4 regions of the Sporosarcina sp. FA15 genome follow, and region 2 is predicted to be linked to each of the others. Evidence: riboswitches for the same ligand, from Rfam matches in the RefSeq annotation. Region 2 holds a riboswitch; each other region holds the start of a gene.
What was found. Region 2 has a riboswitch for S-adenosylmethionine ahead of ACP8HG_RS19720 (bifunctional homocysteine S-methyltransferase/methylenetetrahydrofolate reductase). Riboswitches for the same ligand answer to the same signal wherever they lie in the genome.
Positions count from the first base shown of each region.

Region 1 (3,118 bases), 500 kb from region 2:
GTAATAAAAGAGCTGCCTTTGAAGGCAGCTCTTATTTTTTTATAAATAAAAAGATTACTAAACCAATTAACACAAATAACGCAACAACCCCAACCAGTAGTAACAAACCTATTAAACTCATAGCCCGACGCTCTCTCCTCTCCGATCAGGTTTCACTTTATAACAATTGTATCATTTGTTTATAGCTCCTGTGATGAGAGTGTACGACAGATTCGCTACACTCTATGACGCCCGCTAAATCAAACATCCTAAACAGAAAAAACACCAAAAAACAGGGAAATCCTGCCTTTCAGTGTTTACACTACATTATTTCCCTGCTAACTCTTTCAATGCATCAGCTTTATCCGTTTGTTCCCACGGTAGATCAATGTCTGTACGGCCGAAGTGACCGTATGCAGCTGTTTGTTTATAAATTGGGCGGCGCAGATCAAGCATTTTGATGATGCCTGCTGGACGAAGGTCAAACAGTCCACGCGTAAGCTCAACAAGTTTACTTTCCTCGACTGTGCCTGTTCCAAATGTATCGATAGAAATCGATACAGGTTGTGCAACACCGATTGCATAAGCAAGTTGCACTTCACATCGATCTGCAAGTCCTGCAGCGACAATGTTCTTCGCAACATAACGTGCCGCATATGAAGCCGAGCGGTCCACTTTCGTCGCATCTTTCCCAGAAAACGCACCGCCGCCATGACGCGCATAACCACCGTACGTGTCAACGATGATTTTACGGCCAGTAAGACCTGCATCTCCTTGAGGTCCCCCTATTACGAAGCGGCCAGTTGGGTTGATGAAGTACTTCGTGTCTTCATCGATTAAATCAGTTGGTACAACCGGGTTTATGACGAATTCTTTAATATCACGCTGAATTTGCTCAAGTGTTATTTCAGGGTGATGTTGCGCTGAAATAACAATTGTATCGATGCGTACTGGTTTATTGTTTTCATCATATTCAACAGTCACTTGTGTTTTTCCATCCGGACGCAGATACGTAAGGGTTTCATCTTTGCGTACTTGTGCAAGTCGGAATGATAATTTATGAGCTAGGCTAATTGGTAACGGCATCAGTTCCGGTGTTTCATTACAAGCGTAACCGAACATCAAACCTTGGTCACCAGCTCCAATTGCTTCAAGTTCATCATCTGTCATCGAACCTTCACGCGCTTCAAGTGCCTGGTCAACGCCTGCAGCGATGTCGGCTGATTGTTCATCGATCGCAGTCAAAACTGCAGATGTTTCCCAATCAAATCCGTATTTCGCGCGTACATAACCAATTTCTTTAACAGTTTCACGCACAACTTTCGGGATATCGACATATGTTGTCGTCGTAATTTCTCCTGCAACGAGGACAAGTCCTGTTGTAATTGTCGTTTCACATGCAACACGTGCATTTGGATCTTCTGCCAATATAGCATCTAGAATAGCATCCGAAATTTGGTCACACATTTTGTCCGGGTGTCCTTCAGTTACCGATTCTGAAGTAAATAGTCGGCGATTTGTCATGTTATTTCCTCCTTATATCCTACGAGATTGATACGGTACTCATATGTCCCATGTAGAGTCTTTTCTAAATGAAAAGACTACAAGCCATTGCGAGCTCTATACACGAGGATTAAGGGCGATATCATATAAAAAGCCCTTCGCTCACGTAATAATACATGAGGAAAGGCATGATTTCATAAGCACCTTTCACTCTTATCATACAAGGACTGTGCCTTGCTACAGGTTTGGCACCTTCGCGCAGACAAAACGTCTGTGCAGGTTGCCGGGTTTCATAGGGCCTGACCCCTCCACCAGCTCGGGATAAGAGTATCCGTTCAACTATATATGCTACGAAAAATCTTGTTGCATGTCAAATCTTTTTACCCATTTTGCGTATAAATCCTTGAGGTTTGAATTAGTATAGATTATTATTCTTAATGTGTTATACTAATTCAATAATGTGATGACACCCAATTGATTGGGACTATATGCAAAGGACGGTACATACTTATGATATCTGCGAAAATTAGTGATGACCTCAACAAACTTCTTTCTGGGAAAAATGTAAAAGTTCAACTTTCAGTTCCACAACTTGTTGAAAAAGCGATTTCACGTGGTGAAGCTCAATTGACATCAGACGGAGCGGTTACAGCTCAGACAGGCAAATATACAGGTCGTTCACCTAAGGACAAATACATTGTTGAGGAAGCGTCCTCCAAAGACAAAATCGATTGGGGCAACGTCAATCGTCCAATCTCTTCTGAAATTTTCGATTCATTATATAATAAAGTAATTACTCATTTGAGAACAAAAGACGAACTGTTCGTCTTCAAAGGTTTTGCAGGCGCAGATCCAGCTTCACGACTATCCATTCAAGTTGTGAATGAATTTGCATGGCATAACCTGTTTGTTCACAACTTGTTCATCCGCCCAACTGAAGAAGAACTAGTACAACATGAATCACAATTTACAATCGTTTCGGCTCCTTCATTTAAAGCTGATCCTGTGGTCGATGGTACGAATTCAGAGACATTCATTATCGTATCAATGGAAAAACGTATTGTTCTTATCGGTGGAACTGAATACGCTGGCGAAATGAAAAAATCAATCTTCTCAATCATGAACTACTTACTTCCTGAAAATGGAATTATGCCGATGCACTGTTCGGCAAACGTTGGTGAAGACGGTGATGTTGCCCTATTCTTCGGTCTTTCTGGAACAGGTAAAACAACACTTTCGGCAGATGCAAACCGTAAATTAATCGGCGATGACGAGCATGGCTGGTCTGACACTGGTGTCTTCAATATCGAAGGCGGTTGCTATGCAAAATGTATTAATTTATCACAAGAAAAAGAACCTGAAATTTTTGGTGCAATTCGTTTTGGTTCCGTACTAGAAAACGTTGTCGTCGATCCGGAAACACGCATTCCTGACTACGATGATGGTTCATTAACTGAAAACACGCGTGCAGCTTATCCTATCCAAGCAATTGATAACATCGTTGACCCTTCTGTTGCTGGTCATCCGAAAACGATTGTATTCTTAACGGCAGATGCGTTTGGCGTGCTACCTCCAATCTCGAAGTTAACAAAAGAACAAGCAATGTATCACTTCCTAAGCGGGTTCACTTCGAAGC
Region 1 covers NZ_CP188818.1:21,476-24,593, reverse strand. Annotated here, with positions in the region: gene ACP8HG_RS00200 (gamma carbonic anhydrase) at 1-4, shown strand, start outside; gene metK (methionine adenosyltransferase) at 307-1,503, opposite strand; SAM riboswitch class I at 1,693-1,810, opposite strand; gene pckA (phosphoenolpyruvate carboxykinase (ATP)) at 1,993-3,118, shown strand, end outside.
Region 1: another riboswitch for S-adenosylmethionine. It lies ahead of metK (methionine adenosyltransferase); the one in region 2 lies ahead of ACP8HG_RS19720 (bifunctional homocysteine S-methyltransferase/methylenetetrahydrofolate reductase).

Region 2 (3,118 bases):
CAGCCCGATGATGCGATATTTACTCGCTTCACTGGGCTGTTTTTTTATACATAATTTACTGTTCAGCTGCGTCTTCTTTAGGATACTTTATCACAAACGACGTTTTGGTGTTCTGATGTGGCCGAACTGCAAAAAAAACTAACTAGTAAATCGTAAGCATACAAATTAAATAAAAAAGGTATGTATGGTAGGAGCCCAAACATACCTTGAAGTATCATTAATTATCCGGCTACTGGAACATCGTGATTAATAATACGATGGCTCCAAGCAGGATTGAAATCCATGCCAATGCTTTTTGTGGAGAAGCTAAACAGACTAAGCCTAAAACGAGTGCGCCACCACCTAACCAATAAGGAGCATAAAAGAACCCTATAGCCGCTAAAATTATTGCTAACCAACCAATCCAGATGCCCAAGGAAGTTTTCAAGTCAATGACCTCCCTTCAATTTGATGGGAACAACAACTGAGTAAACGGGTCGTTCGTTATTGTTCTTATAGTTTATTATATGCAGGGTTACAGAGGGGACAGTGGTTAATGGACTCATTATTAATATTATTATTATGTGCATTTAGCTCACTTAGGATGGGGGAGCAAGAGCGGCGGGTTACGCAATCAATTCTGGAAAAGGATCAATTGACAGAAGTGACTTATTGGTACCTTGATTGACCTATTTAAGCTAAGAGGGACGTAAGAATTTAAATGAAGGATGGCGAAAGGCTGTTTAGCAACTATGTTGTTTAAAGTGACAAGCAATAGTCTGAATCTGTGAAATAAATTAATTACTTTCCAAAAAGGTGTTGCTAATTTTCCAACAATGATGTAAAGTCTGTAATAACGTAACTAAGCAAATCCAATTTAATAGTTTTTCTTATCTAGAGAGGTATAGGGACTGGCCCGATGACACCTCAGCAACCGCCATTTTATGGCATGGTGCTAATTCCAGCAAGTTGATAACACGACTTGGTAGATGAGGAGAAGACTTATTCAGATTTAGAGTCTACTTCCTTTATTCAACATAGGAAGAGGCTCTTTTTATTTTAATTAATTTTCCCATTAAGTAACATATTTTGAAGAATGATGAAGAGAGTTTCCGGAACGGGACTTTGGGAAAGTGAAAGGAGCAAGTGATAGTCGTGAATTTACTAGATACTATGAAAGAACGAATTTTGATCGGTGATGGTGCAATGGGAACTCTACTTTATTCACACGGTGTGGATCTTTGTTTTGAAGAGCTGAACTTGACACATCCAGATCAAGTGCTTCGCATCCACCAAGCCTATATAGAGGCAGGTGCGGATATTATTCAAACTAATACGTATGGTGCGAATTATATCAAGTTAGCACGTCATGGGTTAGAGGACAGTGTAAAAAAGATAAATAAAGCCGCAGTTCAAATTGCGAAAAAAGCAGCGGGTAAAAATACGTTCGTCCTTGGAACTATAGGGGGTATTCATGGATCTCGAACATCCATTGGAACAAAGGATGAAATCAAGCGCAGTTTTAGGGAACAACTATATTGCTTACTTCTTGAGGGAGTGGACGGCCTACTTTTAGAAACTTATTACGATTTTGATGAATTAACAACCGTGCTCAAAATTGCACGTGAGGAGACAGATATCCCGATTATTACGAATGTTTCAATGCATGAGGCGGGGGTGCTCCAAAATGGGATAGAGCTCATAGATGCCTTACAGCAGTTGGAGGATTTAGGTGCAGATATAGTAGGCATTAACTGTCGCCTTGGCCCTCACCATATGCTGAAGTCTCTAGAAACTGTGCCGTTGATGAAGCGTGCTTTACTTTCGGTGTATCCGAATGCTAGTTATCCAGGATATAAGGATGGGAAACTTTTTTACGAAAATGAGCCTGAATATTTCGAGAAGTTCGCACTGAGTTTTCGGAAGGCAGGAGTTAGTTTAATAGGAGGATGTTGTGGGACGACGCCAGAACATATTAGGGCCCTAGTGAAAGGACTTACAATTCGGGAACCAATTCAAGAAAAGCTTGTTAAGAAGAAGGAGGTAAAGACAGAGGTTGTGGAGTCTGAATTGAAGGAATCTCAACCCCCAACATTGCTTGAAACAGTGAGAAAAAGACATTCGATAATTGTTGAACTTGATGCGCCCAAACATTTAAACACGGGCAAGTTCTTTGAGGGGGCTCAGGCGTTAAAAGATGCAGGTGTGGATGCCATTACATTGGCCGATAATTCCCTAGCGACGCCGAGAATTTGCAATGCTTCAATGGCTTCGCTTGTTAAACAAAAGATTGGTGCAACACCTTTGGTCCATATTACATGCCGAGATCGCAATCTAATTGGATTACAGTCACATCTCATGGGATTACACACACTGGGTATTACTGAATTGCTAGCGATTACGGGGGACCCTACGAAAATTGGTGATTTCCCCGGAGCAACATCCGTTTTCGATGTGACATCCTTTGAATTGATTCAACTCATAAAGCAATTCAATGAGGGCATTTCAAAGTCTGGAAAGTCATTGCAACAGAAAACATCCTTTACTGTGGCAGCGGCCTTTAATCCGAACGTGCGTCATTTAGATCGTGCTGTGGAGAGATTAGAGAAAAAAATAGAAGCGGGAGCCGACTATTTTATTACCCAGCCTATCTATAGCACGGAGAAGATAATTGAAGTATACGAGGCAACAAAACATATTGAGACGCCAATTTACATCGGAATTATGCCGCTGACTTCATCGCAAAACGCCGAATTTCTACACAATGAGGTACCAGGCATTAAGTTGACGGATCAAGTACGTGCAAGAATGGCTTTATCTGATGGTAATCGTGAGCAGTCTACGAAAGAAGGTTTAGAGGTTTCGGAAGAATTGATCGATGTGGCGCTGGAGCATTTTCATGGCATCTATTTAATCACTCCCTTTATGCGCTATGACATGACTGTGAATTTGACGGAGTATATACACGGTAAAGTGGACGTGATTGTAGCAAGGGAGGTGGTCCAAACCGAGAGTATCGTGTATTAAAACAGGTTGAAAAAATACAATAAAAAATAAAGGGGCTAACATACAATGGTAAAAGTACAAAGTTCAACTAGTGGATATCCAAGAATCGGTGGAAAACGTGAATGGAAAAGGG
Region 2 covers NZ_CP188818.1:4,143,266-4,146,383, forward strand. Annotated here, with positions in the region: gene ACP8HG_RS19715 (hypothetical protein) at 230-427, opposite strand; SAM riboswitch class I at 867-975, shown strand; gene ACP8HG_RS19720 (bifunctional homocysteine S-methyltransferase/methylenetetrahydrofolate reductase) at 1,135-3,006, shown strand; gene metE (5-methyltetrahydropteroyltriglutamate--homocysteine S-methyltransferase) at 3,052-3,118, shown strand, end outside.

Region 3 (3,118 bases), 510 kb from region 2:
TTTCCGCTTTCTTTCCCGCCGCAAGCAGCGAGTACAATAGCAGTTAATACTGCTAAACTTACTAACCATAATTTCCTCATTTAATTCGTCTCCTTTTAGTTGAATGATTGTATTTTTTAAAGATTATTAAGTATAAGATTCTTTGACCTGGAACAGTGTCTAGCTCCAGGCATCTTGCACTTTTCCCAGATTACCGACGCATGATTTTTTTAGAAAGTGTATTGCCAAGCCATTGTGCTAATTGCACCATGATGATTAAAATGACGACCGTAACGAGCATGACACTACCGTCGAACCGTTGATAACCGTATGTCATCGCGACATGTCCAAGACCTCCGCCGCCAACTGTTCCGGCAACTGCCGAGAAATCGATCAGACTGACGGAAACGAAGGTAAGTCCTAAAATAAGTGGACCCAATGCTTCTGGTATCAAAACCGTGAAGATAATCCGAAGAGGGCTTGCACCCATTGCCTGTGCTGCTTCAATAACGCCAGGATCAATGCTGACCAAGTTATTTTCAACAACTCGGGCAATGACGAATGTTGCAACAATTGTCATCGGAAAAATGGCTGCTGCGGTTCCGATTGTTGTCCCGACAACTAATCTTGTCAGTTGTGAAATGGCTACTAAGAAGATGATGAACGGAACAGGCCGAACGATGTTAATGACTATATTTAATATTTGAGAAACAAGTTTGTTTTCCAAAATATTATTTTGCCTAGTGACAAATAATAGCAGGCCAATTGCAATTCCAAAAATGGAACCAAAAACGAGAGTGGCGATTACCATGATCAGTGTTTCACCGGTTGCTTCTACAATCCGGGGCCAAAATGTAAGCCAATCAACGTTCATCTTGTAGGACCTCCTCTATGTCTACAATTAATTCAAGTTCTTTTAATACATGGCTTACAGCATCCGTTTCTCCTTCAAATGAAACAAGTAGATTGCCAAAAAATCGTTCCTGTAATTCTCGAACTGAACCGTAAACGATGTTGAAATCAACATCGTGTTTACGTGTAACTTTTGAAAGAACAGGATCACTTGCAATATCTCCTTTGAAAATAACTCGATATAACTTGGTACCACCTTTTGATTGCCACTCATTAATCAATTTTTCTGAAGGTAGATCCTGCTGCACGGATTGGATGAATCGTTGTGTTGTCGAATGTTGAGGATCAGTAAATGTTTCAAAAACATCACCTGTTTCGATTACTTCTCCATTTTCCATGACCGCTACTTTGTCGCAAATTGTTTGAATAACATGCATTTCATGTGTGATAAGGAGGATTGTAATACCCAAATCCTTATTCACCTTTTTCAACAACCGCAGTATATCGGCGGTCGTATCAGGATCTAGTGCAGATGTGGCTTCATCACAGATTAGGATGTCTGGTGAAGTGGCGAGTGCTCTGGCTATACCTACGCGTTGCTTTTGCCCTCCTGATAGTTGGTCCGGATAATCTTTAGCTTTATCGGCCAGGCCAACGAAGTCCAATAATTCCTCGACGCGTTCCGCAATTGCTTTTTTTTGCATTCCGCCAAGTTTCAAAGGATACGCGATGTTTCCTGCAACTGTCCGTGAGTTCAGCAAGTTGAAGTTCTGAAAAATCATGCCGATGTTGCGACGTTGCGTCCGTAAATCTTTTGAGGATAATGTACTGACGTCGATGTCTCGAATGAAAACAGAGCCTGAAGTCGGGCGTTCAAGCATATTTACTAACCGTAGCAATGTGCTTTTTCCAGCGCCGCTAAAACCGATGATGCCGAAAATTTCACCTTTTTCAACGAAAAGAGAAACATCTTTTACCGCATGTACCTCACGCTTCCCAAGGGCGAACGTCTTGGATGCATTTTTAAATTCAATCATGTATTGACCCCCTAAGTACTTCGTTAATTCTGTGCGGACAACGGATGCAACTAGCAAAATGACTTGTGACCCCGAGCATCTGGCCGCTGAAGCTAGATAGTTGTAAGAACGAAAAAAATCCCTCTTTTTCTTAAAATAGATAAGAAAAAGAAGGATTCTAATAAAAGAAGCCATCTCGTTCTCATCTTCCAAACGCATACGCGTCTGTAGGAGTTGGCACAGTGTTCATTGGTCATGAACCTGTTGCCGAGATGTCATAGGGCCTGTCCCTCGATCTCTCTGGATAAGAAAGTGATGTAGTGCTATTCGATTGTTGCAAGAATTGAATCTAACTCTAGTGTGCAAATTAGGTAAAGTCAATGAATTTACTAAAGTAAAATAATTCAGATTACTAATAGTCGTAAACAATTTCAGAATTCTGATACACTTAAAGTGATAGAGAAAGCGGTGTGAGAATGACAATTTTTATATTTATTAGCATTATACTTTTTGCGTCCATTTTACAGACAAGTACAGGATTTGGTTTTTCGATCATGGCGACACCTTTTCTACTCATGATTTTCAATCCGATGGAGGCCATTCAGATAAACCTAGTTTTGTCGCTTGTTATTTCGAGCGCACTTATTGCTAAAATACGTAAAGATGTGGATACAGACCTATTAAAAAAGTTGATAATCGGGAGCTTATCTGGACTGCCAATTGGTATCATTTTGTTCATTTCGGCGGATATCAACAAATTGAAAACGGGCATAGGCATTGTTCTTCTTTTGCTAACACTGCTGCTTGTCCTGAACCTTCGAATTAAGAGAACTAAACGTGGGGACTTTGTTGTTGGCGGATTATCCGGTACATTGACGACAGGAATTGGCATGCCAGGTCCGCCGCTTTTGCTCTACTTTGCAGGAACAGCTATGCAAAAAGAAACATTACGTGCAACGACACTCGCGTTTTATTTATTCATCTATTCCGTTAGTCTACTCATTCAAGTGCTTTTTGTTGGTACAAATAAAGGTATCTGGACCTCAATCGGAATGGCACTGCCGCTAGTATTTGTTGGATTGTATCTAGGACAACTACTATTCCGTCATATCAGTCAAAAGACCTTTCGGATCTTCACATATGGTATTTTACTATTTACGGGCGTTTATTTATTAATAAAATGAGAAAGTAATTTATAGAATGGAGATGTTTCTTATGAAAATCGCATTGTTTGGGGCAACAGGGCGTGTGGGTGGGGAAGTCCTAAAATT
Region 3 covers NZ_CP188818.1:3,634,581-3,637,698, forward strand. Annotated here, with positions in the region: gene ACP8HG_RS17115 (MetQ/NlpA family ABC transporter substrate-binding protein) at 1-80, opposite strand, end outside; gene ACP8HG_RS17120 (methionine ABC transporter permease) at 191-853, opposite strand; gene ACP8HG_RS17125 (methionine ABC transporter ATP-binding protein) at 843-1,868, opposite strand; SAM riboswitch class I at 2,047-2,158, opposite strand; gene ACP8HG_RS17130 (sulfite exporter TauE/SafE family protein) at 2,324-3,031, shown strand; gene ACP8HG_RS17135 (NAD(P)-dependent oxidoreductase) at 3,063-3,118, shown strand, end outside.
Region 3: another riboswitch for S-adenosylmethionine. It lies ahead of ACP8HG_RS17125 (methionine ABC transporter ATP-binding protein); the one in region 2 lies ahead of ACP8HG_RS19720 (bifunctional homocysteine S-methyltransferase/methylenetetrahydrofolate reductase).

Region 4 (3,118 bases), 470 kb from region 2:
GATAGATAGTCATTTGCTACAAACAATAAAATAAGTCCAAGTAATATAATCGACCAGGTGATTTTTTCATAGTATTTATCAATAAATTTCAGCATTAATCTTCCCCCAGTATGTGTATACTATATATACGGAATGATTGATGGAAAAGTTTCCTTTTATCACAAATTGAATATGTTCTACTACAAAGGAGTTTGTCGTATGCAAGAAAAAAGACCAATGGGCCAATCACGAACAATCCAGACGAAGCTAGTACTGCCGCCAGATACCAATCATCTGCAGACAATTTTCGGCGGAAAAGTTCTCGCGTATATAGATGAAATCGCTGATATCACGGCAATGAAACATTCAAAAACAGCGGTTGTAACTGCTTCAATCGATTCAGTCGATTTTGTATCGTCGGCGCGTGTTGGAGATGTACTTGAACTTGAGGCAATTGTCACGTCAACAGGCCGTACATCGATGGAAGTGTTTGTATCGGTCCATTCAATGAACCTGCTTACGGGCGAAACAAAACTAACAACCGAATCCTTCCTAACGATGGTTGCCATGGATGAAAATAACAAGCCTACTCCTGTGCCGGGCATTTATCCGGAAACAGAGGCTGAAAAGAGTCTATTTGAAACAGGCCCCGCACGCCGTGAACATCGGAAATTGCGGAGTGAGATGAAACATTAAATAATTTGTTATGGAAAAGCCCACGCAAGTTGTGGGTTTTTTTCCGTTGTGCCGCGTATCATTTCAAAGCCATTTCTACTTTTCACATAAAATGTTTCATTGTAAAAACTAGTATAATCTAAATAATTAATGTTTTGTGTATTGACAATCTATTCGGAAGACTGTATTGTACTAATTAACAACTAAATACGTAACTTTCTTATCCAGAGAGGTGTAGGGACTGGCCCGATGATACCTCAGCAACAGACTTGTAAAAGTACTGTGCTAATTCCAGAAGCGTAAGTGTAATGCTTACTGCTTGGAGATGAGAAGAGCAAATAGCGAATTCGCCAAAACCTCTTCTTGAAATTTAGAAGAGGTTTTTTGTTTCGTCTAGGCTCCGGGCGCCAGATGCTTGGGTCATAAGTTAAAGCTGCTCTGCGGCAAAGAACGCCGCTACGCATCTTCATCTTATGCCTGACGCATCTAAGCGGGCGCCCTTCGCTTTTGTTACTTCTGGAGACTAAAGTTACCTTCAAAAAATGAAGGGAGAATTATTGTGTCAAATGAATTAATCAATGCAATTGCTTTATTAAAAAAGAAAGAATGGGTTGATTTAACACATACTTTCGGGCCTGACTCACCCCGTTTTTCAGCATTTGATGCAGCAGAGTTTACAACATTATTTGATCACGATGATGGATTTTTCGCACAGAGCTTTAAATTTGCGGGACAGTACGGCACACATATTGATGCACCAATTCACTTCGTTCGTGATACAAGATACTTGGATGAATTGGGTTTGAAAGAATTGGTATTACCGCTGGTGGTCATCGATAAATCGAAAGAATCTGATGCAAACCATGATTTTACATTAACTGTTGAAGATATTCTGAAGTTTGAAGCTCAGCACGGGCAAATTGAGGCAGGTACATTTGTGGCATTACGCACAGATTGTGGCAAACGCTGGCCGGATAATGAGGCATTTTGCAATAAAGATGCCGATGGGAATAACCGTATACCGGGTTGGGGCCTTGCTGCTTTGAAGTTTTTATTTGATGAAAGAAAAGTAAAGGCTGTCGGTCATGAAACTTTCGATACGGATTCAGCCATTGATTTTCAAAAGAACCAAGCTCTGTTAGGTGAATATTATGTTCTTGAACAAGATACCTACCAAATTGAGCTATTAACAAACCTAGATAAAGTGCCCTCAAAAGGCGCGGTCATTTTTAACATCGTTCCGAAGCCAGAAAAAGCATCGGGATTCCCAGTCCGCTCATTCGCGATCCTGCCGTAAGAAAAGAAAAAGGGCCCGCTCATTCGCGCTCCCGCCGTAAGAAAAGAAAAAAGGTCCGCTCATTCGCGTAATAGCCATAAGAAAAAAAGAGGATTTGCTCATTTGCACTCCTGACCTAATAAAACCGTAATTTACTTCTAAAAAAGAAAGAAGGAATATACCATGACAAATCAATCGACAACACTAACGAAAGCACCATTCAGAGCGGATCACGTTGGAAGTTTACTACGACCAGATAATTTGCATAAAGCGCGCAAAGACTTCAAAGAAGGCATAGTTACTGCACAACAATTACGAGAAGTAGAAACACAGGAAATTAAACGGGTGGTTGATAAGCAAATCGAAGTTGGCTTGGAACTTGTAACAGACGGTGAATTTAGACGTACGTGGTGGCATTTAGACTTCTTGGAGCATTTGAACGGAATTGAAGGGTATGTGCCAGAGACTGGCTACGTATTTGATGGTATTGAAACAGAACGATATAACGTTCGAAACACAGGCAAGATTTCGTTTGACCCTAATCATCCATTCATTCAAGACTTTGTTGAGTTTAATGAAATCGTAGGCGGCCGTGCCGTTGCGAAACAAACGATTCCAAGTCCGAATCAGCTCTTTAATATCGGAATTCGTGATGAAACGATTTACCCTGACATTGAAGAATTTGCCAAAGATGTTATTCAAGCATACAAAGATGCTTTGAAAGCATTTTACGAAGCTGGTGTACGCTACTTGCAGTTGGATGATGTCTATATTGCGGGGCTTTCTGCGCCGAATATCCCGTTTAACGACGGAGCCTATTCAAGAGAACAACTAATCGACTTGGCACTACGCGTCATTAATGGCGTTTTGGAAGACAAACCTGAAGATCTTTTCGTAACAACACACCTATGTCGTGGAAATTACCAATCGACGTGGGCGTTTGAGGGAAGCTACGCACTGATTGCACCCACACTTCTTGCAAAAGAAAAAGTGGATGGCTTCTTCCTTGAATATGATGACGAGCGTTCAGGAGACTTTAAACCGTTGGATCATGTGCCAAACGGCGGAGCGAAGGTTGTCCTTGGTGTTGTTACTTCGAAAAATGGAGAAATGGAAGACAAGGATGCGGTCATTGCGCGTATTCAAGAAGCCGCACAATACGTGCCACTTGAACAACTATGCTTAAGT
Region 4 covers NZ_CP188818.1:3,671,280-3,674,397, forward strand. Annotated here, with positions in the region: gene ACP8HG_RS17300 (hypothetical protein) at 1-95, opposite strand, end outside; gene ACP8HG_RS17305 (acyl-CoA thioesterase) at 199-675, shown strand; SAM riboswitch class I at 872-986, shown strand; gene ACP8HG_RS17310 (cyclase family protein) at 1,214-1,951, shown strand; gene ACP8HG_RS17315 (5-methyltetrahydropteroyltriglutamate--homocysteine S-methyltransferase) at 2,114-3,118, shown strand, end outside.
Region 4: another riboswitch for S-adenosylmethionine. It lies ahead of ACP8HG_RS17310 (cyclase family protein); the one in region 2 lies ahead of ACP8HG_RS19720 (bifunctional homocysteine S-methyltransferase/methylenetetrahydrofolate reductase).